DNA from 4 places in the Kineococcus endophyticus genome. Region 3 is predicted to be linked to each of the others. Evidence: riboswitches for the same ligand, from Rfam matches in the RefSeq annotation. Region 3 holds a riboswitch; each other region holds the start of a gene.

Region 1 (7,084 bases), on a different contig from region 3:
CTCGGCACCGACCTCGCCGTGGCCGCCGTCCTGCGGCTCGTCCTCCCGGTGCGGATCGCGGGTGCGCTCGCGGTCCGCTCCCGGGCGGTCGACGTCGCCATGCTGCTCGTGCTGGCCGTGTCGTGCCTGGTCCTCGCCGGGGTCGTGCCGACCCCGGTCTGAGGACCCCCGGGTGAGTGCCCCGGGTCAGTCCGCGTCGAGCGGCAGGAGCACGTCCTTCACGTCCGCGTTCGTCGCGAGGTACTCCTGGACCGCGGGGTCCTGGAACGTCGCGACGAGCGCCTTGATGTTGTCCGAGTCCTTCCACCGCGACCCGATGGTCAACTGCCCGGCGAACTCGTCGGGGGCGGTCGGGGCGAAGATCTGCTGCTCGATCGGGATCTTCGCCGCCAGGTAGTACTCGGTGTAGCCGACGGCCGCGTCCAGGTCGGGCAGCGCGCGGGACTGGGCGCCGAAGTCCAGCAGCGTGAAGTTCAGGTTCTTGGGGTTGGTCGCGATGTCGTCGACCGTGGCCTTCCCGACGTCCGTGCCCGGCTTCAGCGTGATGAGCCCGGCCTTCTGCAGGACGAACAACCCCTGCGACTCGTTGGCGGGGTCGGAGTACAGCGAGACCGTCCCGCCGTCCGGGATGTCCTGCGGGCTCCTCCACTTCGCCGACCACAGGCCGAAGCCCCAGCGGAACACCGGCGTGGCGGCCTCCTCCCGGAAGTCGGGGTTCGCCTGCAGGACCTGCCCGAGCCAGAGCTTGTGCTGGTAGATCGTCCCGGCCACCTCGCCGTCGCTGACGGCCCGGTTGATGGTGTTCGAGTCGGCGAGCGCCTTGAACGCGACCGTGATGCCGTGCTTGGGGGCGACGTCCTTCGCGATGAACTCGATGAGGGCCTCCTCGCGGGCGTTGCCCTCGGCCGTGGCGACGTACAGCGTCGCGCCCGCCTGGGTGTTCGCGGTGGCGTCGCCCCCGAGGCGCGGGACGACGATCGCGGCGGCGGCGCCGAGCAGGACCACGGCCCCGCCGGCGACGAACGGCCAGCGCCGCCGCTTGCGGATCTCGAAGCCGTGGTCGTCGGTGGTGGGTTCGCGGGTCTCAGTGGACAAGGGTCTTCTCCGGGTTCTGGGTGGTGTTCTGCGTGGTGTTCTGCGTGGTCTTCTGAGGGGTGTTCCGGGGGAGGGTGCGCGTGGGGGCCGAACGGCGGCGCGTGCGCGGATCGGCCGCGCGGGCCAGGGCGTCGCCGGTGAGCTGGACGAGGGCGACGAGCGCCACGAGGACGACGATGGTCGCGATCATCACGGCGTGGTCGAAGCGCTGGTACCCGTAGGTGACGGCGACGTAGCCGATGCCGCCGGCGCCGATGGTCCCGGCGATCGCGGAGTACTCGATCATCGCGATGGTGTTGATGGTCAGCCCGCCGATGATGGACGGCGTGGCCTCGGCCAGCTGCACGGTCGTGACGACCTGCAGCGGAGAGGCTCCCGAGGCCTGCGCCACCGTGACGAGGTGCGGCGGCACCGAGCGCAGGGAGTTCTCGACGATGCGCGCGAAGAACGCCGTGCCGGCCAGGACCATCGGGACGACGGCGGCGCGGATGCCGATGTTCGTGCCGGTGACGAACCGGGTGAACGGGACGAGCGCGGCCATCAGCACGAGGAACGGCAGCGACCGGCCGGTGCTGACGACCCAGGACAGGACGGTGTGCGCGGCCCGGTGCTCGAACAGCCCGCCGGGGGCGAGGTTGTGCACCAGGACGCCGATCGGCACGCCGAGCAGGACGACGATCGTCATGACGATGCCGACCGTGAGCAGCGTGTCGAGGAGCGCCGGCGCGATGAGCGCGGGGATCTGCGCCAGCGGGGTGTCGAGGTCCGAGGCGGCGGCGACGCTGAGCGGGATCACACGAGGTCCAGTTCTCGAGGGGTGGTCGCCGGGGTGGTCGCCGGGGTCTGCGCGTGCAGGCCGCGGCGGTCGAGGGCGGCGGTGAGGGCGGTGGGGTCGACCATCGCGGGGACGCCGAGGGTGGCGTGCCCGACGGTGCGTCCGGCGACGGTCCCGACCGACGCCCCGAGCAGGGCGAGGTCGTGGCCGAGTTCGCGCGAGGCCGCGGTGAGCCAGTCGGCCGGGACGTCGTCGCCGCGGTAGTGGACCTCCCAGACGACCAGACCGCCCGCGTCGCCCACGCCGCGGCGGGGCAGCAGCGCCGCCCCGACCGGGGAGGCCGGGTCGCGCAGCACGTCGAGCAGGGGTGCGGCCTCGACGATGCGTCCGTGGTCCAGGCGGGCGACGGCGTCGGCCACGTCCACGACGGTGTCCATCTCGTGGGTGATGAACAGGATCGCCAGGCCGAGGTCGTCGCGCAGTTCCCGCAGCAGACCCGTGATCGACGCCGTCGCCTGCGGGTCCAGCCCGGACGTCGCCTCGTCGGACAGCAGCACGCCGGGGCGCAGGGCGAGGGCGCGGGCGATGCCGACGCGCTGACGCTGCCCACCCGACAGTTCGTGGGGGTAGCGGTCGGCCAGCCCGGCCAGCCCGACCCGCTCGAGGAGCTCGGCGACGCGCCGCTTCCGGTCCCGGGGGACGACGCCGAGGTAGCGCAGGGGGAGTTCGACGTTCTGCGCGGCCGTGCGGCGGGTCTGCAGACCGTCGCTCTGGAAGATCGTCCCGATGCGGCGCCGCGCCTCCCGCAGCCGCTCCGCGCCGAGCTGGGTGAGGTCCTGGCCGCCGACGACGACCGACCCCGACGTGGGCCGCGTCAGCAGCGTCACGCACTGGGCGAGCGTGCTCTTCCCGGCACCGCTGGGCCCGACGACGGCGGTGATGCTGCCGGCGGGCACGGTGAGGTCGAGACGGTCGAGGACCGTCGTGGCGTGCGGGGGGTCCCCGTACGTCTTGGTGAGGTGGCGCAGTTCGATCACGACGACTCCTGGGCAGGGGGTCCAGCAGGGGGTCCAGCAGGGGGTCCAGCAGGGGGTCCGGCAGTCCGGGCAGGGGGGATCGCGGGCCCGGCGGGTGCGCCGGGTCCGGACGGGGGGCGAGCAGAGGGGTGCGCTCAGCGGGAGCGGGGACAGGCCTTCGACACGGGAACTCCAAGTTCGTCCTTGCCCGCACCACCTGCGGACCTGGTCCTCACCCGGAGCACCCCGTGACGAACCAGGGTTGCCGGCCAGCGAGCCGGGGCTTGACGCTGGCGCTCATGACCTGGGGGGACTCTGACAGCCGTCCGAGATCGTCGTCAAGCGGTTCCGGACGATCGGCGTCCGGAAAGGGTTCTCCGGCATGCGTTGCGCCGCAACGGTCCGAGTCCAGGTTCCGAAAAGCGGCGGCCGCTCCGGGGTGGGGGAGGAGGTACGCTGCGGTGGATCCCATCCAGAGCGGCTGAGAGACCTGGCTCGACGACGCCGCAGCAACCCCCCGGGGGTGCTACCGCCAGGTCCGATGGAGGACGCGCCGCGATGCCCCTGCACGAGCCCCTGAAGTTCGCCTACTGGGTCCCCAACGTCTCCGGTGGCCTCGTCGTCTCGACGATCGAGCAGCGCACGAGCCACGACCCGGCCTACAACGTCGAGGTCGCCAAGGCCGCCGAGCGCGTGGGGTTCGAGTACGCCCTGACCCAGGTGCGCTACCTCGCCTCCTACGGCGCCGACGCCCAGCACGAGTCGACCTCGTTCTCCCTGGCCCTGCTCCTGGCGACCGAACGCCTCAAGGTCATCGCCGCCGTCCACCCGTTCTTCTGGCACCCCGGTGTGCTCGCCAAGTTCGCCGCGACCACGCAGGAACTCACCGACAACCGCCTGGCGCTGAACATCGTGTCCGGCTGGTTCAAGAACGAGGCGACACAGCTCGGCGTCACGTGGCACGAGCACGACGACCGCTACAAGCAGTCCGAGGAGTTCATCGAACTGCTGCGCGGGGTGTGGAGCGAGGACGGCTACAGCCAGTCCGGCGACTTCTTCAACGCCACCGACATCACGTTCCGGCCGCAGCCGAAGGTCGCCCCGGAACTGTTCCAGGGCGGGAACTCCAGCGCCGCACAGGCCATGGCCGGCCGTGTGAGCGACTGGTACTTCATGAACGGCAAGTCCCTCGCCGGCGCGGCCCAGGGCGTCCGCGAGGTCTCCGCCCTCGCCGCCCAGAACGGCCGCACCGTCCGCTTCGGCCTCAACGGCTTCGCCCTCGTGCGCGACACGCGCGAGGAGGCCGAGGCCGTGCTCGAGGAGATCATCGCCAAGGCCGACCGCACCAAGGTCGAGGGCTTCGGCGCCGCCGTCCAGGAGGCGGGGAACTCCACGAAGGACGGCAAGGGCATGTGGGCGGACAGCGAGTTCCGCGACCTCGTGCAGTACAACGACGGGTTCCGCACCGGCCTCGTCGGCACCCCCGACGAGGTGGCGCGCCGTGTCCTGGCCTACCGGCTCGTGGGCGTCGACCTGCTGCTCCTGGGGTTCCTCCACGTCAAGGAGGAGGTCGAGGCGTTCGGCGAGCTCGTCATCCCGCGGGTGCGCGAGCTCGAGGCGCGCCTGGCCGCCGGGGAGGACCTGCAGCTCGGCGCCGAGCTCGACGAGGCCGTCGTCGCGGCGACGCAGCCCGTCCCGGCCTGACCCGCCCGTGCCGGGGAGGGGGACGGCTGTGCCGCGCGCTCGCGCTGTGCGGTCCGTCCCCCTCCTCGCGCTGCTGCTGGTGAGCGCCTGCTCCGCACCGGCGCCCGCGGCCCCGGGACCCTCGACGTCGAGCCCCCTGTCGAGCGCGACCCCTTCCACCCCGTCAGTGCAGCCGTCGTCACCCTCGTCCGTGCCGTCGTCCGCGGAGGCGTCCCCGGTGGCGTCGACGGTGGCGTCGGCGACCGGCGCCGTGACGCCGAGCCCGACCACCCCGTCCAGGGCCCCGGTGGTGCGGGCGGGCGCTCCGGTCGTCGTGCTGGACCCCGGGCACAACGGCGGCAACGCCGCCCACCCCGCGGTCGTGGACGCTCTCGTCCCGGCCGGCGGCTTCGAGAAGCCCTGCAACACCACCGGCACCGAGACCGACGTCGGGTACCCCGAGCACGCCTTCACCTTCGACGTCGCCCAGCGGACTGCGGCCCTGCTGCGCGCCCGGGGGACCACCGTCGTCCTGACCCGCACCGACGACACCGGTGTCGGTCCGTGCGTCGACGAGCGCGCGGCGGTCGCCAACGACGCCGGCGCCGCCCTCGCGGTGTCGATCCACGCCGACGGCGCACCCGCGGACGCCACCGGGTTCCACGTGGCCGAACCCGCGCTCGCCCCCGACGGCGGCAACCGCGCCGTCCTGGACCCGTCCGACGTGGCCGCGCGCGACCTGCTCCCGGCCTTCGCCACGGCGACGGGCCTGCCCCGGGCGGACTACCCGGGGAACCTCGTCGAGCCGGGCCTCACCCGGCGCTCCGACCTCGCCGGGCTGAACCTCGCCCGGACCCCGGCGGTGCTGCTGGAGGCGGGCAACATGCGCAACGCGCGGGAGGCGGCGCAACTGAGCGACCCGGCCTTCCGGCAGCGCGCCGCGGAGGGGATCGCCGCGGGTGTCGCGGCCTTCCTTGCGCGCAGCACCCCGTGAGACGGCTTACGGTGCGGGGGTGACCCTCGCTCCCGCCGACCCGACCGTCGAACTGGTCGTCCTGCTGACGGAGGACGGCACGCCCTGCGGCACGGCGCCGAAGGCGGACGTGCACCACACCAGCACCCCGCTGCACCTGGCCTTCTCCTGCTGGATCGTCGACGGGGCGGGCCGGACGCTGCTGACCCGCCGCGCGGCCGTGAAGCGGACGTGGCCCGGCGTGTGGACGAACTCCTTCTGCGGCCACCCCGGCCCGGGGGAGGAACCCGCCGACGCGGTGGCCCGGCGTTCGGTGCAGGAGCTCGGCGCCCCCGTCACCGACGTGCAGCCCCTGCTGCCGACGTTCCGCTACCGCGCCGTCATGGCCGACGGGACCGTCGAGAACGAGATCTGCCCCGTCTTCACCGCCCGCCTCGCCGGGGACCTGGCCCTCGACCCGAGCGAGGTCGACGACTACCGCTGGGTGGACCTCGCCCAGCTGCGGGCCGAGGTCGCCGCCGAACCCGGCCCGTTCAGCCCGTGGATGCGCCTGCAGCTGCAGGAGTTCTGACCGCCGGTCCCGACCCCTCGCCCGGGCCGTCGTCGAGGCGGAGGACGACGGCGCCCGGCAGGTCGGTGTGCAGTCCCGGCCCCGGGGCCAGCAGCAGCACCTGCGTCGTCGGGGCCACGTGCTCGAAGACGGCCGCGAGCCGCTTCAGCCGCTCGGGGTCGGTGTGCCCGAGGGCGTCGTCCAGGACGACGGGCACGCCGTCGGCCGGGTCGACCAGGGTGGCGCACGCGAGCCGCACCAGCACCGCCAGCTGCTCCTTGGCCCCCGTCGACAGGTGCTCGTAGGCGACGGTCCTGGAGTGCAGCGTCCGCTGCACGATCCGCAGGTCGTCGTCGAGGGTGATGGCGAACGTCTCGCCGAACACCGTGCGTCCCAGCTCCTCGAGGCGGTCGGTGAACGGCTGGACGTAGCGGCGGCGCTGGGTGTCGCGGTGCCGGTCCAGCGTGCGCAGCAGCAGCCGGGCCGCCGCGGCGCGACGCTCCAGACCCGCCTGCTCCTCGGCCAGCCGCTGCACGCGCGACTCGGCCTCGTCCCACGCCTCCTGCCGGGCTTCGCCGCCCATGACGGACAGCTTCGCCTCGAGCAGCACGAGGGCGTCGTCGAGCTCGTCCCGGCGCCCCGAGAGCGCGTCGAGGGCCGTCTGCACCTCGCGGGCCCGGCGCAGGACGGTCGCTTCGTCCCGGTCGGCGAGGTCGGTCTCGAGGGCCCGGACCTCCGCGTCCGTCCGGGCGGCCGCGTCACCGGTCTCCGCCGCGGCCCGTTCCAGCTCGGCGTCGCCGGTGGCGGCCCGGGCGGTCGCGAGCCGCTCGGCGGCGGTCGCCACCTCGGTCCGCGACAGCTCCAGCCGCGTCTGCAGGGCCGTCAGCTCGTGGGCCAGCCCGTCCGCGGTCCGGGCGAGGGCGGCGGCACGGGCCTGGACGTCGCGGCCGCGGGAGCGCTTCTCCTGCACCGCCTCCCGGGCCGCCGCCTCC
Region 2 (7,084 bases), on a different contig from region 3:
GTGCTGGGCGCCGACCCGAGCTGAGGAACCACCCGTGCGCATCGTCGAGGAAGGTCACGCCCCGGGAGCACCCGCGCTGGTGCTGCCGGGGCGCGGCTACGACGTGGACCAGCCCGTCCTGCGGGCCGTCCGGGACGAACTCGTGGCCGCGGGGCACCGGGTCCTGGCGCTGTCCTGGGCCGAAGGCGCGCCGGCGCCGCAGGACGTGCCCGCGCTCGTCCGGTTCCTGCTCGACGACCTGCGCCCCTGCCTGGTCGTGGCGAAGTCGCTCACGACGCTGGCGCTGCCGGTGGCGGCCGACCGGGGGCTGAGCGGGATCTGGCTCACACCGTTGCTGGACCGTCCCGAGGTGGGACTGGCCGCGGCCCGGTCCCACCCGCGGACGCTGCTCGTGGGCGGGACGGCCGACCCGACCTGGAACCGCACGCTCGCGCACGAGAGCGACCGCGAGGTGCTCGAGTTCGACGGCGCGGACCACTCACTGGGGCACCCCGGGGACCCGGCCGGCACGGCGTCGGTCCTGCAGGAGCTGCGCACCGGCGTCCGCGCGTTCCTCGCGGGCTGAGCGCTCAGAACTCGAACAGGTTGCCGCGCAGCCCTCCTCCGCCGTACCCGCTGCGCAGGACCCCGCGTCGGCGCAGGACCGGGACGAGGTCGTCCAGGTAGCGGTGCAGCGTCACGGGGTGCAGGTCACCGGAGAGCAGGAACCCGTCGTTGCCGGCGTCCTCGCCGTACTCCTCGACGAGGTCGGCGAACTCCGCGGCCGTCCCGACGAGGCCGCTGCGGTCGGCGAGCCGTCCCTTGCGCGCCTTGCGCGCCAGCAGTTCCCGCAGCGGCGCGTCGGGCGTCCCGCCCCGCAGCGCCGCGACGGTCCCCCGGGACACGTGGTCGCCGAACACCGCCGGGTCCAGCGGACGGTCCAGCGGGAGCACCGTGAGGTCGGTCTCGAGGTCGCTGGACCAGTGCAGCGCCACCTCGCGCAGGACCTCCTCGGAGGGGGTGCGGGACGCGGCGACGACCCGGTCCGCCTCCTCCCGGCTGCTCACGAGCTCGGGTTTGACGACGAACAGCACGCGGACGTCGTCGGCCTTGCGCCCCGCCGCCGCGGCGGCGTCGAGAACGCGGGAGCGGTACGCGCGGACCTGCGCGACGTCCAACGGTGCGAGGGCGAGCTGGACGTCCGAGCGGGACCCCGCGAACGCCAGCCCCCGCGGCGAACCCCCGGGGGAGACCAGCACGGGTTCTCCCCCGGCGAAGGGCAGCGCGTTGAGCGGACCGTCGAGCGCGAAGTGCTCGCCGCGGTGCTGGAAGGCGTCGATGCGGGACCCGTCGGCGAACCGCCCCGTGACGGGGTCGGCGACGAGGGCCCCCTCGTCCCAGCTGTGCCACAACCGGCGGACGACGTCGATCCACTCCTCCGCCCGGTCGTAGGCGACGTCGTGCGCGACGGGTTCGCGTCCGACGTGCCGGGCGCTGCCGACGTCGGTGACGAGGTTCAGCCCGAACCGGTCACCCGACAGGTGCTGCAGCGTCGCCGCCTGCCGCGCAGCGAGGTAGGGCGGGGTGATCCCCGCGTTCACCGTGGGCACGATGCCGAGGTGGCTCGTCGCGGCGAACAGGTAGGGCGCCAGCAGCAGCGGGTCGTGCTTCGGCCCGCCGTACGCCGCGCGCACCCGCAGGTCCAGCGTGGCGGGGTTCCCGAGCGAGACGGCGTCCTCGACCACGACGAGGTCGAACCCGGCGCGCTCGAGGTCGCGGACGGCGTGCGCGTACAGGTCGGGCCGGGTCCAGTCGTCGTTCCACGCCTGGTAGTCCCGGCCCCAGCCCTGCGGGCCGAAACCTCGGGAGAAGAAGTACCCGAAGTGCTGCAACCGGCCCATCAGGACCCCACCTCCACCAGGGTCTCCTCGGGTGCGGGTTCGTGCGTCGCGGCCAGCGCCCGTTCCAGGTCGGCGACGAGGTCGGCGGATTCCTCCAGGCCGATCGACAGGCGCAGCAGACCGGGCCAGATCCCCGTCTCGAGCCGTTCGGTCTCGGTGCGGTGCGCGTGGGTGGTGCTGGCCGGGTGGATGACCAGCGACCGCACGTCCCCGACGTGCGTCATCCGCGTGAACAGCTCGACGGCGTCCACGAACCGTTGCGCCGCAGACCGTCCGCCGGCGAGCGTGACGGACAGGACCGCCCCGGTGCCGAGCGGCAGCAGACGCTGCGCGACGGCGTGGGAGGGGTGGTCGGGCAGGGCCGCGTGGTCGACGGACACGACCTCGGGACGCGCCAGCAGCCACCGGGCCAGGAGTTCGGCCGTCGCGCTCTGGCGGGCCACCCGCAGCGAGAGCGTCTCCAGGCCCTGCTGGACGAGGAACGCGTTGAAGGGCGAGATGGCCGGTCCCAGGCGAGACGCGACGACCCCGCGGGTGTGCTCGACGTAGGCGCGGCGCGGCCCGTACCGGTCGACCCAGCTCACCCCGCCGAGGACCCCGACGGGGGAGGTGAGGTGCTCGAACCCCGACCAGTCGAACCCCTCCCCCGTCACGACGACGCCCCCCAAGGCGGACCCGTGTCCGGCGAGGAACTTGCTGGCGGAGTGCACGACGACATCGGCCCCGTGCTCCAGGGGGCGCAGCAGGTACGGCGTCGCGAAGGTGTTGTCCACGACGAGCGGGACGCCGTGGCGGTGGGCCACGGCGGCGACGGCCGGGACGTCGAGGACGGCGTTCTTGGGGTTGGCGATCGACTCGGCGAAGAAGGCGCGCGTCGTGGGGCGCACCAACCGTTCCCAGTCGTCGGGACCGGCGGCGAAGTCGACGGCGATCCCGAGCCGGGCGAAGTTCTCCAGGAACAGCCCGCGCGACCCCTCGTAGAGGTCCGCGGCGGCCACGAGGTGGTCCCCGGCCCCGAGGATCCCGAGCAGGGCGACGGTGAGGGCGGCCTGCCCCGTGCCGAGCAGCAGCGCGTCCGTCCCGCCCTCCAGGGCGGCGAGGCGTCGCTCGACGGCGGCCGTGGTCGGGTTCCCCATCCGGGTGTAGACGAACCCGTCGTCCTCCCCGGCGAAGCGGGCCCGGGCCTGCTCGAAGTCGTCGAAGACGAAACCCGCCGTCAGGTGGACGGGGGTGACGCGGGCGCCCGTCACGGGGTCGGGTTCGGCGCCGGCGTGGACCTGCCGGGTGGCGAAGGACAGGGGGGTGCTCGGGACGTGCGGCATCGCAGGGCCTTCCGGGTGCGGGGCGGGTGAGGTGTCGGGGCGGTCAGGCCCGACAGGTCATCCCGGCGCTGCGCAGCAGGTCGATCACGAGACGTCGCGTCAGCGGTGCGTGCTCCATCGGTGGTCCTCTCCCATCGGTCCTGGCGGGAGCACCGACCCGGTGGGGCGGTTGCTGCGGCGTCGACGAGCCAGGTCTCTCGGCCGCTCTGGATGGCACCTCCAGTGGAGAGCACCGCGGCCCGGACTGTCAAGCGCTTCACACGATCGGGGTAGCGTGCGGCGGCGTGATCCTCACGGCGATGCTCTTCTACCCCGGCGGCGAGCACCTCACGAGCTGGCGGCTGCCGGGCGGCCGACCCGCCGACTACCTCTCGGTCGGCTACTACGAGGACTTCGCGCGGACGGCGGAACGGGCCGGGTTCGCCGCTCTCTTCTACGCCGACGAGCTCTACGTGTGGGACCGGTTCCCGTCGGGGGTCGAGCACGTCGCGAACCTGCGGCCCGAACCCTTCGGGCTGCTCGGGGCCCTGACGCGGTGCACCGAGCGCATCGGCCTGGTGGCGACCGTGTCCACGACGTACAACGAGCCGTTCCACACCGCCCGCCAGGTCGGGTCCCTGGACTTCCTCAGCTCCGGCCGCGCGGGCTGGAACCTCGTGACGTCCGCGAGCGATGAGGAGGCGCGCAACTTCGGCCTGGACCGCAACCTCGACCACGCGGCGCGGTACCGCCGCGGCGCGGAGTTCGTCGAGGTCGTGCACGGTCTGTGGGACAGCTGGGACGACGGAGCCGTGGCCCCGGACGTGGCGAGCGGCCGGTACGCCGACCCGGCCGGGATGCACGTGCTCGACCACGAGGGCGAGTTCTTCCGGGTCCGCGGTCCCCTGAACCTGCCCCGGCCGCCCCAGGGCCGGCACGTGCTGTTCCAGGCCGGGTCCTCGGAGGACGGGCGCCGGCTCGCGGGGCAGCACGCCGAGGCGGTCTTCGTCCCCGGGTCGGCCCCGCTGCCCGGCGCGCAGCGGCTGTACGAGGACTACAAGTCCCGCGCCGTCGCGGCCGGCCGCGCGCGGTCGGACCTGCTGGTCCTGCCGGCCCTGTCCCCCGTCCTCGGCGCCACGACCGCCCAGGCGCACGAACGGGTGGACGAGATCGAGGCCCTCACACCGGACCGGCTGAGCCTGGACTGGCTGTCCCACCACCTCGGCGTCGACCTGTCCGACCGCCCCCTCGACGAGGAGTTCCGCTTCGACTTCGCGGGCGGCTCGAACCAGGTCCAGACCGTCTACGAGGGGATCCGCAAGCTCGTCGACCGCGACCGGTTCACGCTGCGCGAGCTGTACCGCGTGATGCTGCGGCGGCGGTTCCTGCCCGGGACCCCCGAGGAGGTCGCGGACTGGATGACGGAGCGGTTCACGGCCGGCGCCGCCGACGGGTTCACGCTCGCGTTCTCCTCCGTCCCCCAGGGGTTGACGGAGTTCGCCGACCAGGTCGTGCCGCTGCTCGTGCGTCGCGGTGTGCTGGCCCCGGAACTGCCGGAGGCGACGCTGCGGGGGAACCTGGGCCTGCCGGTCCCCCGCAGCCGCTGGGCCTGACTCAGGCGCCGAGCTCGGCCAGCCGCGGGACGACCTCCTCGCCGAAGCGGCGGACGCTGCCGGGCTCGAAGTACCCGCGGAACCCGCCGTGGACGTGGGTCACGCCGAGCGCGGCGAAACCTCGGCACTTCTCGACGAACCCGTCGACGTCGGCCGGGTCGGCGACGTCCATGACGGTCTTCTCGATCTCGCCGTAGTCACGGCCGAGGTCGTCGCAGTGGCGTTTGAGCACCTCGAGCTTGTGGGCGATGTCGTCACCCCCGAACAGGTTGCACGCGTCGCCGTACTGCGCGACGAGGCGCAGGGTCTTGCGCTCGCCCCCGCCGCCGATGAGGACCGGCGGGTGCGGCCGGCGCAGCGGCTGCGGGCTGTTCAGCGTGCGGCCCAGCGTGTAGTGGGTCCCCTCGAAGGGTTCCTCCGACTCCGACCACATCTGCCGGCAGACGCGCAGGGTCTCCTCGAGCCGCTCGAACCGTTCGGCCGTGGGGGGGAACGGCAGCCCCAGGCCGGTGGCCTCCTGCTCGAACCACGCCGCGCCGATGCCGAGCCAGGCCCGTCCACCGGACAGGACGTCGAGGGTGGTGACGAGCTTGGCGAGCACCCCCGGTTCCCGGTAGGTGACCGCGGTGACCCAGGCGAGCAGTTCCACGCGTTCGGTGCGGGCCGCGATGAACCCCAGGGTCGTGTACGCCTCGAGCATCGCGCGCTCGGCGTCCCCGATGGGCGGGATCTGCCACAGGTGGTCCATGACGCTGACGGAGCGGAACCCGGACTCCTCGGCCTCGGTGACGACGCGGACGAGGTCCTCGCGGAGGGTGGCGGGGCCGCCCGGGTTGGTGAAGTCGGAGACGTGCAGACCGATGTGCATGGGAACTCCTGACGCGCGGTGGGTCCGGTCGTCCGGACGCTACGCCTGCCCCTCAGCGCAGGCGCACGCGGATGGGTCCCTTCGCGGTCGACGGGTCGACGACGCGGCCGCCCTGGGTGATCTCGGCCTCGCCGGCCGCCACGAGCCGCCGCGCGGCCGACCGGGCCGGTTCCATGAGGTCGCGCCAGTCCTCGCCGCCGACCGCTCGGGCTACCTCGCTCGGGCACACCGTCTTCGACCGACCGCGTTCGTCGAGCAGCCGGCGCAGCGTCGTCTCGAGGTCCGCGTCGACACCGCTGGACGACTTCGCCCGGCGGCGGCAGGCGTCGGAGCAGTACTTCACCGCCTCCCAGTCGCGTTCCCACTTCTTGCGCCATGTGATGGTCCGCCCGCAGACGGCGCAGTCCTTGGTCGGGACCTGGGGCGTGCCTCTCGTGCGCCCGCTCATCCGCGGATCGCCGCGTTGGCCGCGTCCTGGGCCTGCTTCATCCCCTGGGCGACGGGGATGCGCCCGAGGAACACCTCCTTGAGGACCTCGTCGGCCGCGGACTGCCCCGTCTGCGCGCGGGGCCCGTGCGGGGCGGGCATGACGTCTGTCGCGGCGGCGGCGTCCAGGAACGGCTGGACGTCCACGCCCTTGCCCTTCCAGTAGTCGAGGTAGGACTGCTGGGCGGCCGTGACGGCGGGGAAGGCGGCCCCCTCGGCCCCGATGGGTGCGGCCCCCTCCTCGCTGCCGAGCCACTCCAGCACCTTGAGGGCCGCGTCCTTGTCCTTCGTCTTCGCGTTGCCCACCGCCACGATGCCGTTGGTGACGAGGACGCGTCCGGCGGGTCCGGTGAGGCCGGGCGCGATGCCCCACTCGAACTGGGCGCCGTCCGCGACGTTCTTGAGGTTGTACGTCCCGGACTGGAACAGGGCCATGGTCCCCTGGGTGAACTGGTCGCGGGAGAAGTCGCCGTTGTCGTTCGTGTCGGCGGCCGAGGGGGACACCTTGTCGCGGTTGATGAGGTCCACCACGTACTGCATGGCCTCCACGGACTTCGGATCGTCGCCGAACACGTAGGTGTCGTCGTCGGCCTGCCACCGGCCGCCGTTGGACCCGACGAAGTCGTAGAAGATCGCCTGCAGGTCGTAGGCCGCGTTGAAGCCGTACTGCGTCCTGGCCCCCTCGGTGCGCGTCAGCGCCTTCGCCGCGGGCAGGAACGTGTCGCCGGTCCCGGCGGGGTTCCACGTGAGGATCGAGGGGTCGACACCCGCGGCCTGGACGAGCTGGCGGTTGTAGAACAACCCGATGGCGTCCGACAGCTGCGGGACGCCCCAGAGCGACCCCTTGCGCGTGTACTGGTCGACGACGGTCTTCTGCCACCCGCCGACCGCGTCGGGCAGCTCCTCGCCGACGTTGAGGAACGTGCCCGAGTCGAC
Region 3 (7,084 bases):
GCGCGCGACCTGCTCGCCGCCGGGGCCCCCGGTCTGCACCTCTACACCTTCAACGCGGTCGAGCCCGTCCTCGACCTGCTCGACCACCTGCGCGATCACACGAACCTGACGCGTCCCGCCGAACGCCGCGTCCGCGCGGTAGGAGGAGCCTCCCGATGAGCCAGCACCCGACCACCGACCAGCCGGCGTGGACCGCGACCGTCCTCGGCTACCCCCGCATCGGCCCCGACCGGGAGACGAAGAAGGCCCTGGAGGCGCTGTGGTCCGGGCGCGCCGACCTGGCCGCGACGGAAACGGCCCTGGCGGCCGTGCGGGCGGGCACCGTCCGGCGGCTGAACGCGCTGGGCCTGCCCGCGCACGACGCGTCCATCCCGTCCTCGTTCTCCGCCTACGACCAGGTCCTCGACACCGCCGTCGCCGTGGGGGCGGTGCCCGAGCGCTTCGCGGACCTCGTCGGGGCCGACGGCCGGGTGGACCTCGAGGCGTACTCGACCATCGCCCGGGGGCGCGGAGCGCTGGCCCCGCTGGAGATGACGAAGTGGTTCGACACGAACTACCACTACCTCGTCCCCGAGATCGGGCCCACGACGGCGTTCCGGTCCGCCGACGACCGCGGGGTCCGGGAGTTTGCCGAGGCGCTCGCCGACGGGTTCCTCACCCGCCCCGTCGTCGTCGGGCCGGTGACGTTCCTCCTGCTGGCGAAGGCCGCCGACGGCAGCCCGGAGGGTTTCGCGCCGATCAGCCGGCTCGAGGACCTGCTCGGCGCCTACGAGGGTCTGCTGACCGCCTACGCCGCGGCCGGGGCCACCTGGGTCCAGCTCGACGAACCCGGCCTCGTGAGCGACTCGGCGACGGCCGGTGTCGACGGGCTGGCCGACCTGGTGCGGGGGGCCTACGAGCGGCTCGCCGCGGTCCCCGGCCGCCCTCGGCTGCTGGTGGCCACGCCGTACGGCGACGCGCAGGAGTTCCTCGGGGCCTTGAGCGCGGTGGAGGGGATCGCGCTCGACCTCGTCGAGGGTTCCGTGCCGGCGGACCCGTCCGTCCTGGCCGGCAAGACCGTCGTCGGGGGCGTCGTGGACGGGCACAACGTCTGGCGCGGGGACCTCGTGCAGGCGCGGGAGACCCTGCGGCGGCTGGAGGAGTCGGCCGCCCGCGTCGTCCCCGGCACGTCCACCTCACTGCTGCACGTGCCGCACGACGTGTCCCGCGAGAGCGCGCTGCCGGAGCGGCTGCGCAGCTGGCTGGCGTTCGCCGACCAGAAGGTGGCCGAGGTCGTCCTGCTCGGCCGGGCCCTGGCCGACTCCGGCGACGCCGGTGTGACCGCTGAACTGGCCGCCTCGGCCGCGGCCCGGGCCGACCGCCTCGGCGCCCCCGGCGTGGTGCGCCCGGCGGTGCGCGACCGGCTCGCCGCGCTGACCCCGGAGGCGTTCCGGCGCAGCGACTACGCCGTGCGGCGGGCGGCGCAGGAGGAGGCCCTGGGGCTGCCGCTGCTGCCGACGACCACGATCGGGTCCTTCCCGCAGACGCCGGAGATCCGCCGGGCGCGTTCCGCGTGGAGCCGGGGCGAGCTCGCGCAGGAGGGGTACGAGGAGTTCCTGCGCGCCGAGATCGACCGTGTCGTGCGGCTGCAGGAGGAGCTCGGCCTCGACGTCCTCGTCCACGGGGAACCCGAGCGCAACGACATGGTCCAGTACTTCGCCGAGCAGCTCGACGGGTTCGCGGTGACCGAGCACGGCTGGGTGCAGTCGTACGGTTCGCGCGGGGTCCGGCCGCCGATCCTGTGGGGCGACGTGACGCGCCCCGCGCCCATCACGGTGCCGTGGAGCACGTACACGGCCAGCCGCACGGCGAAACCCGTGAAGGGCATGCTGACGGGCCCGGTGACCATCCTCGCGTGGTCGTTCGTCCGCGACGACCAGCCGCTGGGGGACACCGCGAACCAGGTCGCCCTCGCCCTGCGCGACGAGGTCGCCGACCTCGAGGCGGCCGGCATCGGGATCGTCCAGGTGGACGAGCCCGCGCTGCGGGAACTGCTGCCGCTGCGGACGGCCGACCAGGCGGCGTACCTCGACTGGTCCGTGGCCTCCTTCCGGCTGGCCACCGCGGGGGCCGCGGACGCGACGCAGGTGCACACCCACCTGTGCTACTCCGAGTTCGGGGAGGTCATCGAGGCCATCGACGGGCTCGACGCGGACGTCACGAGCATCGAGGCCGCGCGGTCGCGGATGGAGGTGCTCGAGGACATCGCCCGGGCGGGTTTCGCCCGCGGCATCGGTCCCGGCGTCTACGACATCCACTCCCCGCGCGTCCCGTCCGTCGAGGAGGTCGTCGGGCTGCTCCGGTCGGCCGTCGCCTCGGTGCCCGCCCGCCAGGTCTGGGTGAACCCCGACTGCGGGCTCAAGACGCGGGGGTACGCCGAGACGACGGAGTCCCTGCGGAACCTCGTCGAGGCGGCGCGCACGGTGCGGGCCGAGCTCCCCGTGGGGGCGCCCGTCGCGGGCTGACCTCCCCGCCCCCCGAAACCCCAGGAACCCCTCCACCCGCAGGGTGGAGGGGTTCCGTCGTTCCCCCAGAACCTCCCCGGGAACTCCCTTCCGAACTCCCCTCGAAACTCGGCGGTTGAGTTCCGGCACGGTTCCCCGTAGAGTTTCCCCTGCAACCATCCAGAGCGGCTGAGAGACCTGGCTCCGCGACGCCGCAGCAACCCCCCGGACACGGGCGCGGGTGCTTCCGCCAGGAACGATGGAGGGGTTCAGGTGGACCGCACGTCCCACGTCGCCGTCCTCCGGCGCGTCGTGGACCTCTGCCGCACCGGTGCGACCAGCTGTCGCTGACCGTCCTCCCGCCGGGTACGACCCGGCTCCGCGCGCCGCCGTCCCGCCGGCGCGCCCCACCCCACCCAGGAGACCCCTTGCGCAGCAGCACGTCCCTGTCCGCCCTCACCCTCGTCGCGGTCCTGGCCGGCCTCACCGCGTGCAGCGGTGGCCGCAGCAGCGCCCAGGACGCCGCCGACGCGACCCCCGTCCGCGGCGGGAACCTCACGTTCGCCATCTCCGTCGACTCCGGGTGCATCGACCCCCAGCAGGTCGGCAACAACGACGCGCTGAACATCGGCCGCCAGCTCGTGGACTCCCTCACCGTGCAGGACCTCGACGGGAGGATCCAGCCGTGGCTCGCGCAGAGCTACCAGGTCAGCCCGGACGCGACCACGTTCACGTTCCACCTGCGGCAGGGGGCCACGTTCTCCGACGGGTCGCCGGTGGACGCCGCCGCCGTCAAGGCCAACCTCGACGGGATCGTCGCCCTCGGCGCGAAGGCCTCGCTCGGGTCCACCTACCTCCAGGGGTACACCGGGACGCAGACCCCCGACGCGCAGACGGCCGTCGTGACGTTCTCCCGGCCCAGCGCGCAGTTCCTGCAGGCCACCTCGACCATGAGCCTGGGGCTGCTGTCCGTCCCGACCACGACCGCCGACCCCGCGACCCGGTGCGCCGGGACGTCGCTCGTGGGTTCCGGCCCCTTCGTCGTCGGCAGCTACACCAAGGACGACACGACCGTCCTCGAGCGTCGCAGCGGGTACGACTGGGCGCCGACCGGGGCGGAGCACCAGGGGGAGGCGTACCTCGACTCGATCACGTACCGGGTGGTCCCCGAGGCGAGCGTGCGCACCGGGTCCCTGCAGTCGCACCAGGTCGACGCCACGACCGGCATCGCGTCCCAGGACCTGCCGCAGTTCGACGGCAACGGGTTCTGGACGCAGCGGCGGGCCAACCCGGGGATCCCGTACAACCTGTTCCCCAACGAGTCGAGGGCGCCGTTCGACGACGTCCGCGTCCGGCAGGCGCTCTCGAAGGCCGTCGACCGCGAGCAGCTGGCGAGCATCCTCAACCCCGGCGACCAGGCCGTGCGGTCGGCGCTCTCGGCGTCCACGCCCGACGCCGCCGACGACTCCTCGGTGCTCGCCCGCGACCTGGCCGGCGCGGAGCGCCTGCTCGACGAGGCCGGCTGGACCAAGGGTGCGGACGGTATCCGTGAGAAGGCGGGCCGCAAGCTGACCTTCACCGTCCTGTTCTGGCAGCCCACGTCGGCCGTGCTGGAACTCCTCCAGCAGCAGGTGCGCGAGGCGGGTTTCGACCTCCAGCTGAAGCAGGGGACGACCGCCGACACGACGGCCCAGCAGAACTCCGGCGACTACGACGTTCTCTTCTACAACCTCACGCGGTCCGACCCGGACGTCCTGCGCACCATCTTCTCCACCGACACGCGCAACGTGAACCAGCGGCCCCGCGGTGCGGTCGACGACCTGCTCGCCGAGCAGTCGTCCACGACCGACGCCGCGCAGCGGGCCCGCCTGGTCGGGCAGGCGTCGCGCTCGCTCGTGCAGGACGCGCACTCGATCCCGCTCATCGAACTCTCGACGGTCATCGCGGCGTCCGACGACGTCCACGACCTGCAGTTCGAGGGGTCCTCGCGGCTCTGGTTCCACGACGCCTGGAAGCAGTCGTGAGGTCCGGCGGCGGTCTCGCGGGGTACGTCGCCCGTCGCCTCGGGCAGGCCGTCCTCGTGCTGTGGGCCGCGTTCACGGTGACCTTCGTCATCCTCTACCTGCTGCCCAGCGACCCGGTCTCGATCATGCTGGCCGGCGGGCAGGGCGGCGAGCAGTCGACGGCGGACCCCGCGCAGGTCGCGGCCCTGCGGGCCGAGTACGGCCTCGACGACCCGCTGCCCGTGCAGTACGTGCACGCGCTGTGGCGGACCCTGCACCTGGACCTCGGGAACTCCATCCAGAACGGTGCCCCCGTGACGACGCTCGTCGGCGACGCGGTGCCGCAGACGCTGGCCCTCGCGGCGTCGTCCTTCCTGCTCGCCCTCGTCCTCGGGGTGGGCACCGCCCTGGCCTCCACCGCCGTCCACCGGGCCTGGCTGCGGACGCTGCTGCAGGCCCTGCCCCCGCTGGGGGTCTCGCTGCCCACGTTCTGGGTCGGGTTGCTGCTGGTCCAGGTCTTCTCGTTCCGCCTGCCGGTCTTCCCGGCCCTCGGCAACGAGGGCCTCGCGAGCCTCGTCCTGCCGGCGGTGACGCTGGCGGTCCCCGTCTCGGCGTCGATCGCCCAGGTGCTGGCGCGCAGCCTGCGGACGGCCCTGGCCGAACCGTACGTCGAGACCGCCCGCGCCAAGGGGGCCTCCCGCGCCCGGGTGCACCTGCGGCACGCGCTGCGGAACGCCGCGATCCCGACCCTCACGCTGGGCGGGGTCGTCGTGGGGAACCTGCTGGCGGGGGCCGTGGTCGTCGAGACGGTCTTCTCCCGGGTGGGCGTGGGGCGGCTCACGGTGACCGCGGTGAACGGGCAGGACATCCCGCTCGTGCAGGGCCTCGTGCTGCTCGCGGCGGCCGTCTTCGTGGCCGTGAACCTCGTCGTCGACCTGCTGTACCCACTCCTCGACCCGCGCCTGCGCGTCGTCGGAGGGGCCGGCGCCTCGCGGCGGCGCACCCGCAGCGGTGCGGGCCGCGTCCTCGTCGGAGGTGCCGCGTGAGCCGGACCCTGGACCGGGGGAACCCCGAGGACGTGCTCGACGTGCTGGACATCGGGGCGCGCTACCGCGCCGCGGGGGCACCCCGCCGCCCGTCGCCGTCCTGGCTCCGGCACCCCGACCTCCTGCTCGCGGGGTTCGTGCTGCTCGTCGTCCTCGCCTGGGCGGTGGCGCCGTCCCTGTTCACCGGGCAGGACCCGGTGCAGGGGGTGACGGCCGACCGGCTGCAGGGACCGTCGGCGGCGCACCTCTTCGGCACCGACCACCTCGGCCGCGACCTGTTCGCGCGCGTCGTGCACGGTTCCCGGTTGACGCTGCAGGCCACCGTCCTCGCCGTCCTCATCGGCCTCGTGGTGGGAACCCTCGTCGGGCTCGTCGCCGGGTTCCTGCGGGGGATCGTGGACGACGTCCTCATGCGGGTCGTCGACGTCCTGCTGTCGATCCCGGCGCTGCTGCTGTCCATGGCGCTCATCACGGCGCTCGGGTTCGGCACGGTGCAGGTGGCGATCGCGGTCGGCATCGGCACGGTCGCGAACTTCGCCCGCGTCATGCGCTCGGAGGTGCTGAAGGTCAGCGCCTCGCCGTACGTCGAGGCCGCCCGCGCCAGCGGGGTCCGCACGACGGGGGTGCTGTTCCGGCACGTGCTGCCCAACGCGGCCGGGCCCGTCCTGGCACTGTCGGCGCTGGAGTTCGGCGTCGCGGTGCTGGCCGTGTCGGCCCTGAGCTTCCTGGGGTTCGGGGCGCCGCCGCCGGCCCCGGAGTGGGGGTCGCTGGTCTCCGGCGGCCGCGACTACCTCGCCACCGCCTGGTGGCTGACGACGCTGCCCGGGCTGGTGGTGGTGGCGGTCGTGCTGTCCGCCAACCGGGTCGCCCGGGCGCTGGAGAGGGGAACGACGTGAGCACCGAACCGCTGTTGAGCATCGAGGACCTGCGGGTGTCCTACTCCGGCCGCGGTGGGCGTCGCGAGGTCCTGCACGGGGTGTCGTTCGACGTGCACCCCGGGGAGGTCGTCGCGGTCGTCGGCGAGTCCGGGTCGGGGAAGAGCACGACGGCGCACGCCGTGGTGGGTCTGCTCCCCGCCGGCGGGTCGGTCGACGCCGGCTCGGTGCGCTTCGAGGGCGAGGAACTCGTGGGGCTGGGGGACCGGGCCTGGCGGTCCGTGCGCGGGGCCCGGATCGGGCTGGTCCCGCAGGACCCGACGCTCTCCCTGAACCCCGTCACGCGCGTCGGGGACCAGGTGGCCGAGGCGTTGCGGGTCCACGGGCTGGCGCGGGGCGCCGCCGCGCGCGCACGGGCGGTGGAACTCCTCACGGCGGCGGGACTGCCGGACGCCGCGGTGCGCGCGCGGCAGTACCCGTCGCAGCTGTCCGGGGGGATGCGCCAGCGCGTGCTCATCGCCGTGGGTCTGGCCGCAGGCCCCCGGTTGCTCGTGGCCGACGAACCCACGAGCGCCCTCGACGTCACCGTGCAGCGCACGGTCCTGGACCACCTGGAACTGCTCGCGCGCGAGGCGGGGACGGCGGTCCTGTTCATCACCCACGACCTCGCGGTGGCG
Region 4 (7,084 bases), 120 kb from region 3:
AGGACGAGCTGCTCGACGCCCGCGGGCGGTACGGCGCGGTGCGGCCCCTGGCCCTCGGGACGATGCTCGTGGCGACCGTCGTGGGCTGGGGCCTGGTCACCAACAGCGGCGCGAGCTGGCTGGCGTGGCAGGGCTACCTGCTCGGGCCGATCGGCGGCCGCGAGGGCGAGTGGGCCTACGCCAACATCGGCGTCCTGCTCGCGCTCGTCCTCGGGTTCGTCTCCGTCGCCGCGTTCGGCCGCGGTGAGGTGCGGCGGCAGGAGCGCCGCTGACCGCCGCCGGACGACGAGTCCCCACCACCCCGACGGGCGTCAGGCGCGCTGGACGGTGACCTTCGGCGGCGTCTGCAACGTCTGGGCGATGACGCAGTAGCGCTCGGCCAGCGTGATCATCTTCTGCTCCGTGGCCTCGTCGGCGTCGGAGGTGAAGTCGAACGTGATCGTCACGTCCGTGATGCCGACGGGGACCTCGCGGGAGACGCCGAGGGTGCCGCGGGCGTCCCAGTGCGCCTCGGCCGTCACCGACGCGTTCCGCAGCTCCACGCCCATGGCGGTCGCGACGCTGCGCAGCGTCACACCGGCGCACGCGGCGACGGCCTCGCAGAGCATGTCGGCCGAGCAGGCCTCGGTGCCGTCACCCCCGGCGGCGGGGTGCAGCCCCGCGCGGGTCGTCCCGGCGAACCCGTCGACCGAGACCCCGATGGACTGCCCGTCGAGCACCGCGACGGCCTTGGCCGGCACCAGCGCCTTCGCCGGATCCTCCCGGTAGGAGTCCTTCAACGGCTTCTGCAGGGCCCTCAGTTCGGTCGAATCCACCGGCGAAGCTTAGGCCCGGAGGTGGTCCGACCCGCAACCTCCCCGCTCCTCGCGCGGACGGCCCGCCACACTGGGCGGCGTGAAGTGGACCACCGCCCTGAAGACCCTCGAGGACGTCGCCGACCGCTGCGCGCACGTGCACCGCCAGCCCGCGGGCATCGTGACCCTGCGGGTGGGCGAGGCGTGGGTGTTCGGCCCCCTGCTCGGCCCGCGCCGCGACGACCTGCCCGACGACGCCGTCCGGGTGGCCCTCGTGACGAACGCGGCGGAGGCCGACTGCGCGGCCGGCACCCGACCGCCCGCGGCAGGCCACTGGCTCGCCGCGTCGGGGCTGGAGACGAAACCCGTGGTCCTGTGGTTCCGGTCGGGCGAGGCGCCCGTGTGGAACCACGTCGTCGAGCGGCCCGTGCGGTTCTGGACGGCGCAGGACGGCCTCGACCACGACGTCCTCGTGCAGCTGCGCGCCGGGGACGGGGAGTCGTTGCGACCGGCGGCCCCCTCCCCCGCCGACCTCGTCGAGCGACTCGGGAGGGAACTGCACGTGAGCCGGGAGGCGTTGCGCCGCAGCGCGGTCGAGTACGACGACAAGCGGTGGGCGCCCGGGTCGCCGAAGAAGCGCGGCGACGCGCTGGCCGACGCGGCCCTGGGGTTCCTCGCCGTCCAGGACGCCCTGGACCCCGTGGACACCGCCGGGGATACCCTCCCCGGATGAGCGAGGAGAAGCTGAGCTACCGCCTGCTGACCGGCCCCGACGACCGCTCGTTCTGCGAGAAGGTCAGCGCCGCCCTCGCCGACGGGTACGTGCTGTTCGGCAGCCCCTCGGTCACCACGACCGAGGGTCGGACGGTCGCCGCGCAGGCCGTGGTCCTCCCCCACGTCCTCGCCCAGGTGAGGCCAGAGGGCTGACGCTCGCGGGGCCGGACCACGGCGCGGCCGGTGCTAGGGTCTGGACAGGTCATGAGTGACAGCGACAAGCCCTGGCTCGCTGTCCGGCAACCCTCCTCCGCGGTGGGGTGCCCCAGGTGAGGACCTGGCCGGACGACCCCGTCCGGCAAGCGCGGATCAACGGACCCCGTCGATCACGGAGTGCTGCGAGCCGCGCGCCCGCCGAACGACTCCCGGAGTGATCGCGTGTCCAACGCCCCCGCCCTGCCCGACAAGCCCAAGCGCCGTGGCCTCCTCGTCGGCGTCGTCGCCGCGGTCGTCGTGGTCGTCGTGGTCGTCGCCCTCGTCCTGGGCAACCGAGACGACACCACGACCACCGCGGCCGCCGGCGGCGGCGAGGCGAAGACCGTCAAGATCGGTGTCGCCGACGCGTCGCTGAAGTACTGGACGACGTACAAGGAGCTCGCGAAGTCGCAGCTGAACGTCGACGTCGAACTGGTCAACTTCTCCGACTACAGCCAGCCGAACCCGGCGCTGTCGCAGGACCAGCTGGACCTCAACCAGTTCCAGCACATCCAGTACCTCGCGAACTACAACGTCACCTCCGGTGACGACCTGCAGCCCATCGGGGCGACGGCCGTGTACCCGCTGCCGCTGTACTCGCTCACCGCGAAGTCCACCGGTGAACTGCCCGCCGACGCGAAGGTCGCCATCCCGAACGACGCGATCAACGAGGCGCGCGGCCTGCTCGTGCTGCAGAGCGCCGGCCTGGTGACGCTGAAGAACGGCGGGACCGCGTTCTCCAAGGTCAGCGACATCGAGTCGGCCAAGGTCGAGGTGACGACCGTCGCCGCCGACCAGACCGCCTCGGCCCTGCAGTCCGGTTCCGTGGTCGCCGCGATCGTCAACAACAACTACGCCACCAAGGCCAAGCTGCCGACGAGCGACATCATCGTCAAGGACGACCCCAGCGACCCCGCCGCGGCCCCCTACGTCAACATCTTCACCTCCCGCAAGGCGGACACGGGCAACGAGACGTACCTCAAGCTCGCGCAGCTGTGGCACGACCCGGCCGTGCAGGAGGTGTTCCTGGAGGAGAACCCGGGCGCGGTCGTCCAGGACACCTCCGCGGCGGACCTGCAGAAGGAACTGACCGAGGTCGAGGCCGACGCGAAGGCCGCCTCGGGCAAGTGAGCACGCTCATCTCGCTGACGGACGTCAGCAAGACCTTCGACCGTCGTGGCGGCAGCACCGTCACGGCGGTCGACGGCGTCTCCCTCGACGTCGCCGAGGGCGAGGTCCTCGCCGTCATCGGGTACTCCGGCGCCGGGAAGTCCACCCTGGTCCGGCTCATCAACGCGCTCGAGAAGCCGACGTCGGGCAGCGTCCGCGTCGCCGGCCAGGACCTGACGACGCTGTCGGAGGGGGAACTGCGCTCGGCGCGTTCCCGCATCGGCATGATCTTCCAGCAGTTCAACCTGTTCCGGTCCCGGACCGTCGCCGGGAACGTCGCGTACCCGCTGAAGGTCGCGGGAGTCGCGAAGGCCGAGCGCGACCGGCGCACCGCCGAACTGCTCGACTTCGTCGGCCTGCTCGACCGCGCGCACGCCTACCCCGAGCAGTTGTCGGGCGGGCAGAAGCAGCGGGTCGGCATCGCCCGCGCCCTCGCGACGAACCCGCCGCTGCTGCTGTGCGACGAGGCGACGAGCGCGCTGGACCCCGAGACGACGACCGAGGTGCTGTCGCTGCTGCGACGCGTCAACACCGAACTCGGCGTCACCATCGTCGTCATCACCCACGAGATGGAGGCCGTCCGGCAGATCGCCGACCGCGTCGCCGTGATGGAACAGGGCCGGGTCGTCGAGGTCGGGGACGTCTACGACGTCTTCTCGTACCCGAAGACCCCTGCGGCGCAGCGCTTCGTGCGCAGCGCGACGCACGACCGCCCCTCGGCCGACACGGTCGCGCGGTTGCGGTCCCACCACCCGGGCCGCCTCGTGAGCGTCCGCATCACCGACGAGCCCGGCCTGCAGCAGCGCATCGACTCCGCCTTCCGGCAGCAGGGGGTCACCGCCGAACTCGTGTACGGCGGGGTCTCGGAGATCCGCGAGCGCCGGGTGGGTTCGCTCACCTACGAACTGACCGGTGCCCCCGGATCCGTCGAGGCGGCGCTCTCGGCGTTGCAGTCGGCCGGCATCCACACGGACGAGGAGGCCTGAGCGTGGACTTCAGCGGATTCCTCGAAACGATCGACGTCTTCAAGACCGCGATCTGGCAGACCCTGCTCATGTCGGTCGTCTCGCTCATCGCCTCCGGCGTGATCGGGCTCGTCCTCGGCACGGCGCTGTACGCCACCCGGCCGGGGAACCTGTACGGCAACCGGTTCGTGTTCGGGGTGATCGGGTTCGTCGTGAACCTCGTCCGCCCGATCCCGTTCGTCATCTTCCTCGCGGCGATCACCCCCCTGCAGATCGCCGCCGTGGGGACGACGATCGGCACCTCGGCGGTCACGTTCGCCATCTCGCTGGCGGCGGCGTTCGCCGTGGCCCGGATCGTCGAACAGAGCCTCGTCGGTGTCGACCCCGGTGTCGTGGAGGCCGCCCGCGCCGTCGGCGCGTCCCGGATGTCCATCCTCGTCGGCGTCGTCATCCCCGAGGGGCTCGGGCCGCTCATCCTCGGCTACACGTTCATCTTCATCGGGATCGTGGACATGACGGCGCAGGCCGGTCTGGTCGGCGGCGGTGGGCTCGGGGACTACGCCATCAGCTACGGCAAGCAGCAGTACGACTACGGGATCATCTACGTCGCCGTGGCCGCCATCATCGTCATCGTGCAGGTGGGCCAGGTCGTCGGCAACCGCCTCGCGCGCGGGGTCATGCGGCGCTGACCCAGCACCGGCTCACGGCGCCGGGTCCGGCCGACCGGCCGGGCCCGGCGCCGTCGTCGTGCGGGGCCCCTTCCCCGCCGCCCGGCCCGCCGGGCGATCCGACGGCGCGTCCTGGGCCGCCGCCCGCGGGGCGGGCTCCGGACCGGCAGGGTGGGGTTCGACGGGCTTCGCGGGCACGGGCTTCGGAGGCACTGGCTCCGGGTTCGCCGACGTCTGCGGAACCGGTTTCCTCGCGGCCGGGTCCTCCGCAGCCGGTTTCTGCGGAGCCGGTTTCTGCGGAGCCGGCTTCTGCGGAGCCGGCTTCTGCGGAGCCGACTCCCGAGGAGCCGGTGCCCGCCCGATCGGACCCGGCTGCCCCGTGCTCGGGGTCGAGGGTTCCGAGGGCTCGCCCGTGGTGCCGCCGGTCTCCGGGACCACGACGCCGGTGGGCGTCCCCGTCGCGGCCACGGGGGTCTCGGGGACCGTGGCCGGGGACGTGGCCGGGGACGTGGCCGGGGACGTGGTGACGCTCGCGGCCGGAACGTCCGTGGGCGTCCCCCCGGGGGCGAGCGGCGCCCCCGAGGGCGTCGGCACGCCCGTCGGGACTGCGCGGGACGGGGAGACCGGGGCGGTCGTGGGGACCGGACCCGGCCGCGCACCGGCACCGTCGTCGGTCGACGTGGCGGTCCGCGACCCCACGACCGGTGCCGGAGCCACGGCCTGCGCCCCGCCCGCTCCGACGCCCACCCCCACACCTGCCGCCAGCACCACGCTCAGGACGTGACCGCCGGAGGTCTGCGCGACGGTCGAGGCCGTCGAGAGCGCCTGCGCGGGAACGGCGCCGAGACCGGGGAGCGCGGCGAGCAGGGTGGCGGGGCCGGCCACGAGACGGAGCCGCCCGATGCCCACCGAGAGGAACGCGCGCACGACGTCGGGGTCGAACTGCCCCCCGGCGCAGCGCGTGATCTCCTGGCGGGCCTGCCTGGCCGACAGGGGCTTCTCGTACGAGCGCGCCGAGGTGATGACGTCGTAGGTGTCCGCCACCGCGATGACGCGCGCGGCCAGGGAGACGTCGGTGCCGGCGAGTCCACGCGGGTACCCGCCTCCGTCCCAGCGTTCGTGGTGCTGCTCGACCCCGTCGAGCCAGTCCCCCAGCCAGCCGCGCAACGGTTCGACGAGCCGGCCACCGTGCGCGGGGTGCCCCTGCAGCACGGCCCACTCCTGCTCGCTCGGCCGGCCCGCGCCGTTGATGACCTCCACGGGCACCCCGACCTTGCCGACGTCGTGCAGCAGGGCGGCCCAACTGAGCCGGGCGACGTCGTCCCGGGACAGGCCCAGTTCGCGCCCGATGAGGGCGGCGTACGCCTGGACGCGCTCACCGTGGGCGCGCGTGCGGTCGTCGTGGGCGGCCAGGGCACCGACGAGGCCGAGCACGAGGTGGGCCGGGTCGCCGGCGGGCACCCGGCCGTCCCGCAGGTTCTGGGGGGACCAGGTACGGCGGGCCACGGCGAACCGGCTCGGGACGCGGTCGGGCAGCACGAGGCTCAGGCGCAGCAGCGACGCCAGCGGGAGCAACCTGCGCAGGTGGCGGGCGCAGACCACGAGCACCGCGGAGGAGACGGCGACGACGGCGAGCAGCCAGACGGCGGCCGGGACCCCGAGGTGCCGCGGCGGGACCCAGTGCGCCGCAGCGGCTCCCACCGCGGCGGCGAAGACGACCGGCCCGAGGGCGACGACGGCCCGCACGAGGAGGGCGAGCACCGGACGCGGGCGCCACGTCGCGCCGTCGCCGTCGTAGTTCTGGGTGGGGCCACTGGACACGGCGAGAGCGTCGGCCCACCCACCCGCCGCATTGAGGAGCGAGTCCCGTCATTCACCCGACCGGTCGTGCGCCGGGGACACCACCGCCCTCAGGGACACACCACCCGCCAGACGTCGGCGTGCATCTCGAAGCGCTCCGACGTCTGGTGGTCGGTGACCTCACCGTCGGAGTTCAGCCGGAACGTGCCCGACTCGGCGGTGATCTCGACGACCTTCCCGGCCGCCGTCGTGACGTCCTGGCGTTCGACGTGCACCCCGCGGCGCAGCCCCGCCGCGAACCCGAGCCGGGCCAGCGGACCCGTGGACGTGCTCACCACGACGTCGGCCACCCCGTCGTGCGGGTCGGCGCCGGGCACGAGCGGGGCGCCGCCGCCGATCGTCCCGCCGATGCCGATGCCCACCATGAGGACGGGTTCGGGACCCGGCGCCACGACGTTCCCGTCGACCTCGACGCGCAGCCGGAACCCCCGGCCCGCGCTGATCCCCGCCCACGCGGCCCCCACGGGGTACGCGAGCGCCTTCAGCCCCTTCTTCAGCCGCTGCGCCTTGGCGGTGGCGGACGCGCCGATCCCGGCGTGGACGGTGTTGACGGTGATGCGGTCGTGGGAGTCGACGAGCAGTTCGAGCCCGCGCGGCCGGCCCGTGGTGACGAGCCGGGCGGCGGCGACGGGGTCGAGCGGGAGCCGCAGCGAGCGCG

Evidence for each region. Region 3 has a riboswitch for S-adenosylmethionine ahead of AB1207_RS14630 (ABC transporter substrate-binding protein). Riboswitches for the same ligand answer to the same signal wherever they lie in the genome.
Region 1: another riboswitch for S-adenosylmethionine. It lies ahead of AB1207_RS11060 (methionine ABC transporter ATP-binding protein); the one in region 3 lies ahead of AB1207_RS14630 (ABC transporter substrate-binding protein).
Region 2: another riboswitch for S-adenosylmethionine. It lies ahead of AB1207_RS09200 (O-acetylhomoserine aminocarboxypropyltransferase/cysteine synthase family protein); the one in region 3 lies ahead of AB1207_RS14630 (ABC transporter substrate-binding protein).
Region 4: another riboswitch for S-adenosylmethionine. It lies ahead of AB1207_RS14075 (MetQ/NlpA family ABC transporter substrate-binding protein); the one in region 3 lies ahead of AB1207_RS14630 (ABC transporter substrate-binding protein).

What each region holds. Positions count from the first base shown of each region.
Region 1 is NZ_JBFNQN010000007.1:27,282-34,365, forward strand. Features, by position in the region: gene AB1207_RS11045 (DUF3017 domain-containing protein) at 1-162, shown strand, start outside; gene AB1207_RS11050 (MetQ/NlpA family ABC transporter substrate-binding protein) at 187-1,095, opposite strand; gene AB1207_RS11055 (methionine ABC transporter permease) at 1,085-1,888, opposite strand; gene AB1207_RS11060 (methionine ABC transporter ATP-binding protein) at 1,888-2,907, opposite strand; SAM riboswitch class IV at 3,082-3,191, opposite strand; SAM riboswitch class I at 3,352-3,434, shown strand; gene sfnG (dimethylsulfone monooxygenase SfnG) at 3,445-4,590, shown strand; gene AB1207_RS11070 (N-acetylmuramoyl-L-alanine amidase) at 4,808-5,563, shown strand; gene idi (isopentenyl-diphosphate Delta-isomerase) at 5,583-6,113, shown strand; gene AB1207_RS11080 (AAA family ATPase) at 6,076-7,084, opposite strand, start outside.
Region 2 is NZ_JBFNQN010000005.1:295,376-302,459, forward strand. Features, by position in the region: gene AB1207_RS09185 (antibiotic biosynthesis monooxygenase family protein) at 1-24, shown strand, start outside; gene AB1207_RS09190 (alpha/beta hydrolase) at 35-565, shown strand; gene AB1207_RS09195 (LLM class flavin-dependent oxidoreductase) at 570-1,880, opposite strand; gene AB1207_RS09200 (O-acetylhomoserine aminocarboxypropyltransferase/cysteine synthase family protein) at 1,880-3,202, opposite strand; SAM riboswitch class I at 3,314-3,419, opposite strand; gene AB1207_RS09205 (NtaA/DmoA family FMN-dependent monooxygenase) at 3,487-4,794, shown strand; gene AB1207_RS09210 (LLM class F420-dependent oxidoreductase) at 4,796-5,662, opposite strand; gene AB1207_RS09215 (DUF3253 domain-containing protein) at 5,715-6,110, opposite strand; gene AB1207_RS09220 (ABC transporter substrate-binding protein) at 6,107-7,084, opposite strand, start outside.
Region 3 is NZ_JBFNQN010000009.1:221,402-228,485, reverse strand. Features, by position in the region: gene AB1207_RS14640 (methylenetetrahydrofolate reductase) at 1-159, shown strand, start outside; gene metE (5-methyltetrahydropteroyltriglutamate--homocysteine S-methyltransferase) at 156-2,504, shown strand; SAM riboswitch class I at 2,657-2,749, shown strand; gene AB1207_RS14630 (ABC transporter substrate-binding protein) at 2,912-4,507, shown strand; gene AB1207_RS14625 (ABC transporter permease) at 4,504-5,532, shown strand; gene AB1207_RS14620 (ABC transporter permease) at 5,529-6,428, shown strand; gene AB1207_RS14615 (dipeptide ABC transporter ATP-binding protein) at 6,425-7,084, shown strand, end outside.
Region 4 is NZ_JBFNQN010000009.1:99,381-106,464, forward strand. Features, by position in the region: gene AB1207_RS14055 (purine-cytosine permease family protein) at 1-272, shown strand, start outside; gene AB1207_RS14060 (OsmC family protein) at 312-815, opposite strand; gene AB1207_RS14065 (DUF7711 family protein) at 895-1,527, shown strand; gene AB1207_RS14070 (DUF1737 domain-containing protein) at 1,524-1,721, shown strand; SAM riboswitch class IV at 1,769-1,879, shown strand; gene AB1207_RS14075 (MetQ/NlpA family ABC transporter substrate-binding protein) at 1,947-2,894, shown strand; gene AB1207_RS14080 (methionine ABC transporter ATP-binding protein) at 2,891-3,919, shown strand; gene AB1207_RS14085 (methionine ABC transporter permease) at 3,988-4,587, shown strand; gene AB1207_RS14090 (HD-GYP domain-containing protein) at 4,600-6,387, opposite strand; gene AB1207_RS14095 (diacylglycerol/lipid kinase family protein) at 6,477-7,084, opposite strand, start outside.